DNA from 2 places in the Pantoea sp. SYBGC1 genome. Region 2 is predicted to be linked to the other one. Evidence: predicted binding sites of a transcription regulator. Region 2 holds the regulator's gene; the other holds the start of a gene.

The links. Region 2 encodes sigma-54, which starts transcription at its own class of promoters, with help from an activator protein. Its sites were predicted from a motif close to GTTGGCACANNTTTCGCTNT; they were not measured.
Region 1: glnK (P-II family nitrogen regulator) is a predicted target of sigma-54. The motif match lies at 2,066-2,085, and genes of this name have one in related genera.

Annotation. Positions count from the first base shown of each region.
Region 1 is NZ_JBXUNM010000003.1:267,108-273,901, reverse strand. It holds gene AC2CF9_RS08600 (SmdA family multidrug ABC transporter permease/ATP-binding protein) at 1-145, shown strand, start outside; gene AC2CF9_RS08595 (SmdB family multidrug efflux ABC transporter permease/ATP-binding protein) at 138-1,901, shown strand; gene glnK (P-II family nitrogen regulator) at 2,134-2,472, shown strand; gene amtB (ammonium transporter AmtB) at 2,505-3,794, shown strand; gene tesB (acyl-CoA thioesterase II) at 3,836-4,699, opposite strand; gene AC2CF9_RS08575 (YbaY family lipoprotein) at 4,902-5,459, shown strand; gene AC2CF9_RS08570 (MGMT family protein) at 5,496-5,807, opposite strand; RNA gene ffs (signal recognition particle sRNA small type) at 5,965-6,061, shown strand; gene AC2CF9_RS08560 (HHA domain-containing protein) at 6,165-6,383, opposite strand; gene tomB (Hha toxicity modulator TomB) at 6,408-6,785, opposite strand.
Region 2 is NZ_JBXUNM010000004.1:290,784-297,577, reverse strand. It holds gene arcB (aerobic respiration two-component sensor histidine kinase ArcB) at 1-471, shown strand, start outside; gene mtgA (monofunctional biosynthetic peptidoglycan transglycosylase) at 1,356-2,078, shown strand; gene npr (PTS phosphocarrier protein NPr) at 2,084-2,356, opposite strand; gene rapZ (RNase adapter RapZ) at 2,353-3,207, opposite strand; gene ptsN (PTS IIA-like nitrogen regulatory protein PtsN) at 3,261-3,743, opposite strand; gene hpf (ribosome hibernation promoting factor) at 3,880-4,167, opposite strand; gene rpoN (RNA polymerase factor sigma-54) at 4,189-5,622, opposite strand; gene lptB (LPS export ABC transporter ATP-binding protein) at 5,671-6,396, opposite strand; gene lptA (lipopolysaccharide ABC transporter substrate-binding protein LptA) at 6,400-6,794, opposite strand, start outside.

The DNA.
Region 1 (6,794 bases), on a different contig from region 2:
CGTTGCGCAGCGTGGCGAGCATGACCAGCTGGCGGCGCAGCCGGGCTGGTATCGCGATATGTACCGCTATCAGCAGCTGGAAGCGGCGCTGGATGATGAGAGTGAAAACAAAGATGAAACCGCAACAGGAGCGCAGCATGGCTAAGTCGCAGCGGCTGTGGCCGACGCTGAAACGGCTGCTGGCATACGGAAAACCCTGGCGCCGCTCGCTGTGGCTGGCAACCGGTATGCTCTGGCTGGCGGCGGCGGCCGAGGTGACCGGCCCGGTGCTGGTCAGCTATTTTATCGATCGCCTGATCGCCAGACATCAGATGCCGTGGGGCATCGTGGCGGGATTACTGGTGAGTTTTATCCTGCTGCAGCTCATGGCGGCGGCGCTGCACTATTTTCAGGCGCTGCTGTTTAACCGTGCGGCAATCGGAGTGGTGCAGCAGCTGCGCGTTGATGTCATGAACGCGGCGCTGCGCCAGCCGCTGAGCGCGTTCGACACCCAGCCGGTAGGGCAGATTATTTCGCGCGTCACTAATGACACCGAGGTTATTAAAGATCTCTATGTCACCGTAGTCGCCACCGTGCTGCGCAGCGCCGCGCTGATTGGCGCGATGCTGGTCGCCATGTTTTCGCTTGACTGGCGTATGGCGCTGGTGGCGCTGGTTATTTTCCCGCTGGTGCTGACCGTGATGCTGATTTATCAGCGCTACAGTACCCCGATTGCCCGCCGGGTTCGCAGCTATCTGGCGGATATCAACAACGGCTTTAACGAAGTGATCAACGGCATGAGCGTGATCCAGCAGTTCAGGCAGCAGGCGCGTTTCGGGGCCCGCATGAGCGAAGCGAGCCGCGCCCACTATATGGCGCGCATGCAGACGCTGCGGCTGGACGGATTTCTGCTGCGCCCGCTGCTTAGCCTCTTTTCTGCACTGATTTTGTGCGGCCTGTTACTGCTATTCAGTTTTGCTTCACCCGGCGCATTTGAAGTCGGCGTGCTTTATGCCTTTATCACCTACCTGGGCCGGCTGAATGAGCCGCTGATCGAACTGACGACGCAGCAGTCGATGCTGCAGCAGGCGGTGGTATCGGGTGAACGCATCTTTGAACTGGTTGATGCGCATCAGCAGGGGTATGGCAGCGAAAGTGCTCCGCTGCGTTCCGGCGAAATTGCGCTGCACGACGTCAGTTTCGCCTATCGCGACGATCGCGACGTGCTGACCAATATCTCCTTTACCGTGCCGTCACGGGGCTTCGTTGCGCTGGTCGGGCATACCGGCAGCGGCAAGAGCACGCTGGCAAACCTGCTGATGGGTTACTATCCGGTAAAGCACGGGTCGATTGTGCTGGACGGGCGTCCGGTCTCTTCGCTCTCGCACGATGCGCTGCGCACCGGCATTGCCATGGTGCAGCAGGATCCAGTGGTGCTGGCCGATACGCTGCTGGCTAACGTACAGCTGGGGCGGGCGATCCCTGAAGAGCGGGTGTGGCAGGCGCTGGATAGCGTGCAGCTCGCTACGCTGGCCCGTGCGCTGCCGGAGGGTATTCATACGCGGCTGGGAGAGCAGGGCAATACGCTGTCGGTCGGGCAGAAACAGCTGCTGGCGCTGGCTCGTGTGCTGGTCGCGCCGCCGCAGATCCTGATCCTCGATGAAGCTACCGCAAACATCGATTCCGGCACCGAGCAGGCGATTCAGCAGGCGCTGCGCACCCTGCGCCAGCACAGCACGCTGGTGGTCATTGCGCACCGGCTCTCGACGATTATGGAGGCGGAACAGATCCTGGTGTTACATCGCGGCCATATTGCCGAGCGTGGTACGCATGCAGAGCTACTGGCGCAGCAGGGGCGCTACTGGCAGATGTATCAGCTGCAGCAGGCTGGCGAGCAGCTGGCGGCCGGCGCATCCGCCTGAGGTGCACCTTTTTTGTTCATGCTGACCCGTTCCTTTCTCACTTCTGCACCTCTTTGACGCCCTGAGCACCAAAGAGGTGCAGACCTCCGCACCGTTCTTTCTCTCCGGCGATGCCGCCCCGCGCTGAGCCTGTACCGCCGCCGCGTTAAAACGCGTTTTGCACTTCTGGCACACCCTTTGCTTCAGCCACTGCGTATACATCGCGCAGTTGTGTTTAATCCGGAGGGGACGTATGAAGCTGGTTACCGTGGTAATCAAACCATTCAAGCTGGAGGATGTCCGTGAGGCACTATCCTCCATTGGCATTCAGGGGCTGACGGTATCTGAAGTTAAAGGGTTTGGCCGTCAGAAAGGACATGCCGAACTCTATCGCGGGGCCGAGTACAGCGTTAACTTCCTGCCAAAAGTAAAAATTGATATCGCGATTGCAGATGACCAGCTGGATGAAGTGGTTGATGTCATCAGTAAAGCGGCTTACACCGGCAAAATCGGCGACGGCAAAATCTTCGTTGCTGAGCTGCAGCGGGTGATCCGTATCCGTACCGGTGAAACTGACGAAGCGGCGCTCTGATCCGGGTTCTGACTTGAGATGGGATGAATAAAATGAAAAAAATGATGATGAAACTGGGCCTTGCCAGCCTGGCGCTGTTACCCACTCTGACGCTGGCTGCTGCCCCTGCGGTCGCAGATAAAGCGGACAACGCCTTTATGATGATTTGTACCGCACTGGTACTTTTTATGACAATTCCCGGCATCGCGCTGTTTTATGGCGGCCTGATCCGCGGTAAAAATGTCTTGTCCATGCTCACACAGGTTGCCGTAACCTTTGCCCTAGTCTGCGTATTGTGGGTTGTATATGGCTACTCGCTGGCCTTCAGCGAAGGCAACGCCTTTTTCGGCAACTTCCAGTGGGTGATGCTGAAAAACATTGAGCTGAAAGCCGTCATGGGCAGCTTCTATCAATATATTCACGTCGCGTTCCAGGCGTCGTTTGCCTGTATTACCGTCGGATTGATCGTAGGCGCGCTGGCTGAACGTATTCGCTTCTCAGCGGTGCTGATTTTCGTCGGCGTCTGGCTGACACTCTCCTATCTGCCGATTGCGCATATGGTGTGGGGCGGCGGTTATCTGGCGCAGGATGGCGCGCTGGACTTTGCCGGCGGTACCGTGGTGCATATCAACGCCGCTGTCGCGGGGCTGGTAGGCGCGTATCTGGTCGGAAAGCGTGCCGGTTTTGGCAAAGAGGCGTTTAAACCGCATAACCTGCCGATGGTGTTTCTCGGCACGGCCATTCTCTACGTCGGCTGGTTTGGCTTTAACGCCGGTTCAGCGTCATCGGCGAACGAAATTGCTGCGCTGGCGTTTGTAAACACCGTTGTCGCTACCGCAGGTGCAGTGCTCTCCTGGGTCTTTGGTGAGTGGGCGCTGCGCGGTAAGCCTTCGCTGCTGGGTGCCTGCTCCGGCTTTATCGCCGGCCTGGTCGCCATTACGCCAGCCTGTGGCTACGTGGGCGTTGGCGGCGCACTGATCATCGGTCTGGCGGGCGGACTCGCGGGCATCTGGGGCGTTACGACGCTGAAAAGATGGCTGCGCGTCGATGACCCCTGCGATGTGTTTGGCGTGCACGGCGTGTGCGGTATCCTCGGCTGCATCCTGACCGGCGTCTTCGCCTCCAGCTCGCTGGGTGGCGTTGGCTATGCGGAAGGCGTCACTATGGGGCATCAGGTCTGGATCCAGATATTCAGCTGTATCGTCACCGTGGTCTGGTCCGGTGTGGTGGCCTTTATCGGCTTCAAGCTGGCGGATGTGATTGTCGGCCTGCGCGTACCGGAAGAGCAGGAGCGTGAAGGCCTGGATGTAAACAGCCACGGCGAAAACGCGTATAACCAGTAAGCTAAAAACGAAGAGAAGGGGCGACCAGGTCGCCCCTTTTTTTATGCGTCGCGCTGACGCATAACACCTTCCTGTACCGTGGTCGCTACCAGCGTACCCTCCTGCGTATAGAACTCGCCGCGTACAAAGCCGCGCGCACCAGAGGCAGACGTACTCACCACGCTGTAAAGCAGCCATTCTGAGAGATCAAACGGGCGGTGAAACCACATCGAGTGATCGATCGTGGCCACCTGCATATCCGCCTCCAGAAACCCTTTACCGTGCGGCTGCAGCGCCACCGGCAAAAAGTTAAGGTCGGAGGCGTAGCCCAGCACATATTGATGGATGCGGCGATCGGCAGGCATCTGGCCATTAGCGCGCACCCAGACCTGGCGAACAGGCTCAGCCACGTGGCCCTTAAGCGGATTGTGGATCTGAACCGGACGGATATCCAGCGGCCGCTCAGCGAGAAACTTCTCTTTAAGCTTCAGCGGCAGATGCGCGGCGAGTTTTTGCGCCAGATCGCGTTCAGAAGGCAGCTCATCCGGCCCCGGCACCGGGGGCATACTGTTCTGATGCTCAAACCCGGTTTCAGGCGCCTGAAAGGAGGCGGTCATATAGAAAATAGGCTGGCCATTCTGGACAGCGCTGACGCGGCGCGCGCTGAAGCTTTTGCCGTCGCGCAGCGTTTCGACATCGTAAATAATCGCTTTATGGCTGTCGCCGGGACGCAGAAAATAGCTATGAAATGAATGAATAATGCGATCTTCCGGCACCGTCTGTTTAGCGGCATAGAGCGCCTGGCCCACCACCTGACCGCCAAACACCTGACGCAGACCGAGATCTTCACTCTGCCCGCGGAACAGGCCTTCTTCCAGTTTTTCCAGATTTAATAGCGTAAGCAGGTTAGTCAGCGCCTGGCTCATAATCATGTCCTCATCAGCAGATATGGCGCAAGTGTGAAAGATCCGACCAGTTTGCGCAACGGATTTGCGCTGATTTCTGATGACGGGTGAGGCTCCAGGCGCAATGCGGATTTCTGTGCCAGAATTAAGAGCAATCGGCGGTTGAAATGCCAGCTAAAAATTAACCGCCGACAATCATAGTGTTCATAAGGAGACGACATCGATGAAACTCTGGCAGGTTATTAGCGGTATGACACTGGCGGCGGCGATTACAGGGTGTGCTGACCACAGCAAACCGGTTCCGACGCCTACGCTTGGCTCGGCGGTTGCCGGCCAGCAGTCGGCCATCAAGCAGCCTAACGTAAGCGGTTCTGTTTATATCCGTCAGCGCATCGCGCTGCCGCCGGATGCAGTACTGACCGTTACGCTGGCAGATGCGTCGCTGGCGGACGCGCCTTCTAAAGTGCTGGCACAGCGTGCCGTGCGTACCGAAGGCAAACAGTCACCGTTCCAGTTTATTCTGCCCTTTAACCCGGCAGACATTAAGCCAGACGCGCGCATTCTGCTGAGCGCAGCCATCACTATGGATGGCAAACTGGCGTTTGTTACGGACACGGTGAAGCCAGTGATCAATCAGGGTGGCACCAAAGCTGAATTGCTGCTGGTGCCGGTTGCCAATCGCGCAATGTCGACGCAGCCAGGTGCCGCGACCACGGTTCCGTCGACGTCACCTACTCAGGTAACGCCATCGGCTTCCGTACCGGCGCCGACCAGTCTGTAATCTGCAGCATCAGCAGGCCCGTTGCGGGCCTGCTGATTAAATCTCCCAGCGATAGCGTGCCATATCAATCCCGCCTTCCTCACTGACAATGACCCCTTCAGCCTCCAGCGCATCACGCTGACGCAGCAGATCGTCACCCTGCAGGGAAATCTGTCCGTAACGGTTGACAACGCGATGCCAGGGCAGCGTACTTTCCGGCGGCAGGCGACGCAGTACACCGCCTACCTGACGCGCAGCGCGCGGTGAACCGGCGAGTAAAGCGATATCACCGTAGGTGGTTACCTGACCGCGCGGTATTGCGGCTACAATGTGCCAGACGCGTGCGGCAAAATTCAGAGAATCATTCATTATCGGGAGTAAGAAACAGAGGGAAACCTGAAGCAGGGTAGCTGACAGAGTACGCCTGTTCAAGAAAACAACGGTTGTCTGGCTCACCCTTGCAATTGCACAGGCGTTCGCTGATAATGCCCCCGCTCTCTGATAAGAGAGCACTCAATGGAGGCCCTGTTGGTTCTCCCGCAACGCTAACTTGTGAACTCGGTCAGGTCCGGAAGGAAGCAGCCGCAGCAGGCGACGCGTGTGCCGGGATGTAGCTGGCAGGGCCTCCACCCATTTTGGGCCAGCAACCAGCCGCGCCTCTTCAGAGTTTTACGGCACTCCCTTGCCTTTTTCCGCTTCAGTCACTCAACAGCACTGCACGCTGTATCAGCGAACATATTTCCACACAGAGCCTGGCACTTTATCGTAAAGCTTGTTCATGGTCAGTTCAGCAAGGCGATGATCTGCTGCTGAATAGAATACTGCCAGTTCGCTATCCGGTAATTCATACTTATTTTTTTCGATGACCCGTTCAAGGGTATCAATTGAACGACAACGACGCAGACGCATCAAATAGTCGGTCTTGGTCAGGGTTTGATTGCTCATGAAAAAAATTTTCTCACTCTGATGCTAAAAGGAATGGCTCGGTTGCTGAAGATAAGCACACTCTTCGGCGAAAATATTAAATAAGCGTTTAGCGGATCGCTGCCAGCGCTGAAGATCCTTTGCATTGATACTGTAACTGCTAAAAAGCATAAAGGTATCATCAAGATATTCATCAATTTGAGAAATCAGCGACTCATCTTCCGTATGCTTAATTTTGTAATTCATTGTGAAAGAGGCTATATGCTCAATAAAATCGTTGAGCTGTAAATTAGCAGAGGAGGCAGGGTCATTAACCCAGTCGCGATGATTTTCACTCAGGGTAGCCATACTCTCGTCATACAGGTTTTCACATAAGAATTTAAGCTGGGCAATATCATGCCGTTTCGGTGAGTATTCGTCCATCTTTTTCCC
Region 2 (6,794 bases):
GTACTCAGTAAACCGCTGGCGGTACCGGCGCTGACGGCGGTGATCAAAAAATTCTGGGATTATCAGGGCGAGGCAGAAGAGACAGATATGCCTGTCGCGGATACGCAGTCGCGCATGCTGCTGGATGTGGCGATGCTGGAGCAGTATATCGAGCTGGTCGGGCCTGGCCTGATCACGCAGAGCCTGACGATGTTTGAGCAGATGATGCCTGGCTATCTTGATGTTCTCGATTCCAACATGATGGCGCGCGATCAGAAAGGCATTGCTGAAGAGGGGCACAAAATAAAAGGTGCCGCGGGATCGGTAGGTTTGCTGCATCTGCAGCAGCTGGCAAAACAGATTCAGTCACCGGAACTGCCGGCCTGGTGGGACAATGTGCAGGAGTGGATCGATGAACTGAAGCAGGAGTGGCGACAGGATGTTGCCGTGCTGCGTGAATGGGTTGCCGGGCGGGAAAATCAGAAGCGCTAAAAAAAATGACCCCGGTCGAAACCGGGGTGCGCGAATACTGCGCCAACACCAGGGAAAAAGCGACTGCTGCTGTTATGGTTAATTGAAGTAAAAAGCAGCAGTCGGGTATTGGTTAACGTTACAAAATCACCTTAGCAAATTTGTCAGCCTGCGCGACAAGATTCATTAAATTGTGTGATGTTGAACAACGTTCCGCTACAGAAAACATTAATTTGACAACACTGTCAAGCGGGGAATCAATTTCCCCGCTGATTTGTTCGTTATTTAGTCAATATTTGCCGGTTTTGGCTGATTTTTAGCCGTCAGGATTGAGCGAAGCGGCGAAATGCCGGATGGCCCTCAGAAGACCGATTGTTGTCCGGTAAATCGTATTTATGCTCTTGTTTTGTAACAAAAATAGCCGCACTGCATCGCATTTATCCGAAACGTTTTGGAAAGCAGGCAGTTAAACTTCCAGATCGGTCATACTGAAAAACAGGCCGATCAGAGTGTAAAATTTGATTTACGGACAATTACCGGGGGATTGGGCTTTCCGGCAGCATAATATGTGTCTGAAACCGATCTCATAGCAGACGATAGTCAGGAAAGGCTAAGCTGTCTCCTGTGAATGTTAAGCTATATGAAAGTCTTATTAACATGATTATTAGTGCAGGTTAACTGCAGTCTGAAGTTTGCGTTGCACGATTTTTATGCATGGAACCGATTCCTTAAAGATGGAAGTCATTGATGTTTCAGGGTATCAGCAGAAGAGCTACTGCTGACCTGAACGCTTTTTCAGCTTCGGAAACCGACTGGCTGGATGCAGGCGGGTATAACAATGAGCACTGGACGCAATCATGACCAGAGTGATTAATTAATGCAGGGAAGGGATACAGGAAGACGTAATGAAAAAACACAGAGGAAAATGGGTCAGCCGTTTCAGGGCGCTGATGATTAAATGTCTGCTGGCATGGGCAGTACTCTGGATCGGGGGAATTGCCGTTTTCGCTTTTTTACCCGTGCCATTTTCCGCGGTTATGGCGGAACGTCAGGCAGGCGCCTGGCTGCACGGGGATATCGGTTATGTCGCGCATTCGGAGTGGGTCAGCATGGATAACATTTCTCCGTGGATGGCGCTGGCCGTGATTGCCGCCGAAGATCAGAAATTCCCTGAGCACTGGGGATTCGACGTCGGCGCTATTCAGCAGGTGCTCGACAGCAGCAGCGGCGAGCGCATGCGTGGCGCGTCAACGCTTTCTCAGCAGACCGCGAAAAATCTCTTTTTGTGGGACGGACGTAGCTGGCTGCGTAAAGGGCTGGAGGCGGGCATGACGATTGGGATTGAAACCGTCTGGAGTAAACGTCGTATTCTGACGGTCTATCTTAATATTGCTGAGTTTGGTCCCGGTATTTTTGGCGCTGAGGCCGCAGCGCAGCACTATTTCCATAAGCCCGCCAGCCGCCTGACTATCGCAGAGGCTGCTCTGCTGGCCGCCGTATTGCCTAATCCGATCCGGTTTCGCGCGGATGCGCCTTCAGGCTATGTTCGCCAGCGTCAGCAGTGGATTATGCGTCAGATGCGCCAGCTGGGAGGGGAGGGGTTCCTGAATCGCTACCGTCTGCACTAAAACCTTTACTCTTCGTCAAAGCCCGATTCAAACAGCTCTATAACGGCGGCCAGCGCCGCGGTTTCCTGCGGTCCGCTGGCTTCAATTTCAATATGACCGCCTTTGGCTGAATCCAGCATCAGCAGTGCAATGACGCTGCTGGCCTCAGCCTCGGTACCCGCTTCATTGCGCAGCAGAACATCCGCGTCAAAACTCTGTACCAGCTCAAACAGCTTCATCGCCGGGCGCGCATGCATGCCCAGCTTGTTACGGATTTCCACAGTTTGCTTTACGGTCATGATTTACGCTTTTCCAGGGTACGATGACGCGACTGCACGTTTTTACCGCGCGAGCGGAAATAGTCAGCCAGCTGCTCGGCAATATACACGGAACGATGTTTGCCACCGGTACAGCCAATCGCCACAGTAAGGTAGCTGCGGTTGTTGGTTTCCAGCATCGGCAGCCATAGCTCAAGATAGCTGCGCGTCTGGTAGATAAAATTGTGCACTTCGGTATGCCGATCCAGGAACGCCGCCACCGGTCGATCGAGGCCCGTCATCGGACGCAGCTTGGGATCCCAGTGCGGGTTAGGCAAAAAGCGTACGTCAAACACGTAGTCGGCATCAATCGGGATACCGTGTTTGAAACCGAACGACTCAAACACCATCGTGAGTTCGCGTTCGCGCTTGCCCAGCAGGCGGGTGCGCAGCATCTCAGCCAGCTCATGCACTGACATCTCTGAGGTATCAATAATCAGATCGGCACGCGAACGCAGCGGCTCCAGCAGATCGTTCTCTTCATCAATAGCGCTTTCCAGCGACAGGTTTTTGCTGGAGAGCGGATGCAGACGACGGGTGTCGCTGTAGCGCCGGATCAGCGTATTGCGATCGGCATCCAGAAACAGCAGCTGAGGAGAGAAAGAGTCAGGCAGATTATTTAACGCCAGCTCAAATACTTCCTGCGACTCCGGCATGTTGCGTACATCAATACTTACCGCCGCCGAAATATTCCGTTCTGTCAGCGTATTCGCCAGCTCAGGCAGCAGGACTACCGGCAGATTGTCGACACAGTAAAAGCCCATATCCTCCAGGGCACGCAGCGCAACTGATTTACCTGAGCCTGATCGACCACTGACGATCATCAGCACCATCACAATTCTCCCCTGTTTTATCCGGCCCGCAGACCGGTAACGCTATGTACTGATTACGAATGCGCTTCCTGAGCTTCTGTGATAATGGCATAGAGCTCTTGATCACTCTGGGCCGCGCGCAGGCGACGGCAGACCGTTTTATCTGCCAGGCGTTTTGCGACCAGCGACAGGGTATGAAGGTGCGTCTTACACTGATCGGCAGGCACCAGCAGAGCGAACAGCAGATCGACCGGCTGATTATCCACTGCATCAAAAGCAATAGGCTGATCGAGGCTGATGAACACGCCCACCGCCCGCAGCGTATCCTCTTCCAGTTTGCCATGCGGAATAGCAATACCATTGCCAATGCCGGTACTGCCCATACGCTCGCGGGTCAGAATCGCTTCGAAAAGCGTCTGGTGCGGCAGATTGAGCTGCTTAGCTGCCAGTTCGCTGATAATCTCCAGCGCGCGTTTTTTACTCTGGCAGTGTACGCCGCTGCGGGTGCAGTCAGGCGTCAGAACCGAGCTCAATTCCAGTGTCAGATCGTTGTTCATCGTGGTTTCACTTGCGAGTTCACATAGCCACAGAGCTAAAGCTCTGCTGGCGCTTGCGCAGATGATAAAACGGGGCGCTTTTCTGCCCCATTTTTCCCTGAGCGCTGAACGGGTCAGCGCTCTGCAAACGTGAAGATTAGTGTTTTTTCAGTTTGTCTTTGTGTTTGGTCAGCTGACGTGCCAGCTTATCAACCAGCCCGTCAATGGCCGCGTACATATCTTCCGCTTCCGCTGTGGCGTGCAGCTCACCGCCGTTAACGTGCAGAGTTGCCTCTGCAATCTGAGTCACTTTTTCCACTTTCAGAACAATATAAACCTGATTGATGCGATCGTAATAGTGTTCAAGTTTGCCAAATTTGCTGTTCACAAATTCGCGCAGCGGGTCAGTGATTTCGACATTCAGTCCGGTAAGGTTTAGCTGCATAGGTCTTCCTTCTCAGTTCGGTCAGACCAGCTGTTTACGCTGGTTTGATGGCGGTATAGATAAAGACTCGCGATACTTCGCAACCGTACGTCGCGCTACCATAATACCCTGTTCAGATAACATGGCGGTCAGTTTGCTGTCGCTCAAGGGTTTTGCGGGATTTTCTGCCGCGACCAGTTTTTTTACCAGCGCACGTATAGCCGTAGACGAGGCTTCGCCGCCGCCTTCCGTGCTGACATGGCTGGAGAAAAAATATTTCAGCTCAAAAATACCACGCGGACTGTGCAGATATTTTTGCGTGGTCACACGTGAAATGGTGGACTCGTGCATATCAACCTGTTGCGCAATATCTGCCAGCACCATCGGACGCATATACTCTTCGCCCTGCTCAAAAAACGCCTGCTGCTGCGCAACGATACAGCGGGTAACTTTGAGCAGAGTGTCATTACGACTCTCCAGACTTTTGATGAGCCAGCGCGCTTCCTGCAGATTATTGCGAATAAACTGGCTGTCGCTATCGCTGCGCGCTGAGCCGCCCATGGCGGCATAGTGCTGGTTGATTCGCAGACGCGGCAGGCTTTCAGCATTCAGTTCCACTATCCAGCGTGCGCCCGCTTTGCGCACCAGCACATCCGGAATAACATATTCCGGTTCACCCGTATTGATCGATTGTCCGGGGCGCGGATCGAGCGACTGTATCAACAGCATCGCCTCTTTCAGCACCTCTTCTTTCAGACGGGTCACCCGCATCAGGCTGCGGAAGTCGTGATTAGCCAGCAGATCGAGATGTTCACTGACAATCAGGCGCGCCTCTTTTAGCATAGGAGTGTCAGTCGCATATTGCGATAGCTGAACCAGCAGACAGTCGCGCAGATCGCGCGCGCCTACGCCAACCGGGTCAAACCGCTGGACGCGTTTGAGAACCGCCTCCACCTCATCCAGCGTCAGCTCATCGTCGCCAATACTGTCGCAAATTTCCTGCAGCGTAACGGTGAGATAACCGGTCGTGTCGATCGCATCAACAATGGATGTTGCAATAGCGCGATCGGTATCGGTAAACGGTGTCAGCTCCACCTGCCACATCAGGTAATCCTGCAGCGACTGCGTGGTTTCTCCCTGATACACAGGCAGTTCATCATCCTGATAATCTGTTCCGGTGCCGGAAGGGGTGCCGGCGGTATAAATTTCATCCCATGACGCATCCAGCGGCAGCTCGTCAGGCATCTCTTTCTGTTCCAGCGCCTCACGGGTATCTAACGTATCGCTTTCCTGCGTTTCGCGTGCGTCCACTTCATCATGAATATCGGTCTGCTCAAGCAGCGGATTGCTCTCCAGCGCCAGCTGGAGCTCCTGCTGGAGTTCAAGCGTAGAGAGCTGCAGCAGGCGAATGGCCTGTTGCAGCTGGGGGGTCATCGCCAGCTGTTGGCTGAACCTGAGTTGCAAACCTTGCTTCATAATCCGGCTTGAATGTCCTAAGCGAATATCGGGTTAATCGACACCTTATCAGAGTCTGAACTCTTCGCCCAAATAAACCCGCTTAACCTGCTCATCTGCCAGAATTTCATCCGGCGTGCCGTGTGCAATCAGATTGCCCTGGCTGACAATATAGGCGCGTTCGCAGACGGCCAGCGTTTCACGCACGTTATGGTCAGTGATCAGGACACCAAGGCCGCTGTCGCGCAAATGTTCGATGATCTTTTTGATATCGATAACGGAAATGGGATCAACCCCGGCGAACGGCTCATCCAGCAGAATGAACTTTGGATTCGCTGCCAGCGCGCGGGCAATTTCAACGCGGCGACGTTCTCCCCCGGAGAGCGCCTGACCCAGGCTGTTACGCAGATGCTCAATATGGAACTCTTCCATCAGCTCATTGGCGCGATCCTGGCGCTGCTCTTCGGTCAGATCGTCGCGGATCTGCAGCACGCCCATCAGATTGTCATACACGCTCAGCCGCCGGAAAATAGAGGCTTCCTGCGGCAGATAGCCGATACCGCGACGCGCACGGGCGTGCAGCGGCAGGATGCTGATATCCTCATCATCGATAATAATGCGGCCCGCATCGCGCGGGACAATGCCGACAACCATATAAAATGTTGTGGTCTTACCGGCACCATTAGGACCCAGCAGTCCGACAATCTCGCCCGATTTAACCTGCAGGCTGACATCTTCCACTACGCGGCGGCCTTTATACGCTTTGGCCAGATTTTCAGCGACTAAAGTTGCCATCGGTCAGTTACTCTTTTTAGGGCTCGCAGCGGAACCGTTTTTATCCTGCAGCTGTGAAGGGACCAGCACCGTGGTGACGCGTTTGCTCTGACCCTGACTATAGGCCTGCATTTTCTGCTCTTTCACCAGATAGGTGATGCGATCGCCTTTGATGTTGCTGTCCTGCTGTTCAATGAAAGCATTACCGGTCAGCTCGACAAAATCGTTGGCCAGCTCATAGTGCAGCTTAGCGGCATGGCCTTTAACCGGCTTGCCGTTGTCCTGCATCTGATAAAACGTAGCCGGATTGCCATAGGCATCAACAATCGTTTTGTTGCTGTCGCCGCCGGGACGGGTCACCACGACTTTATCCGCTGTAATTTTAATCGTGCCCTGCGTGACGATAACATTGCCGGTAA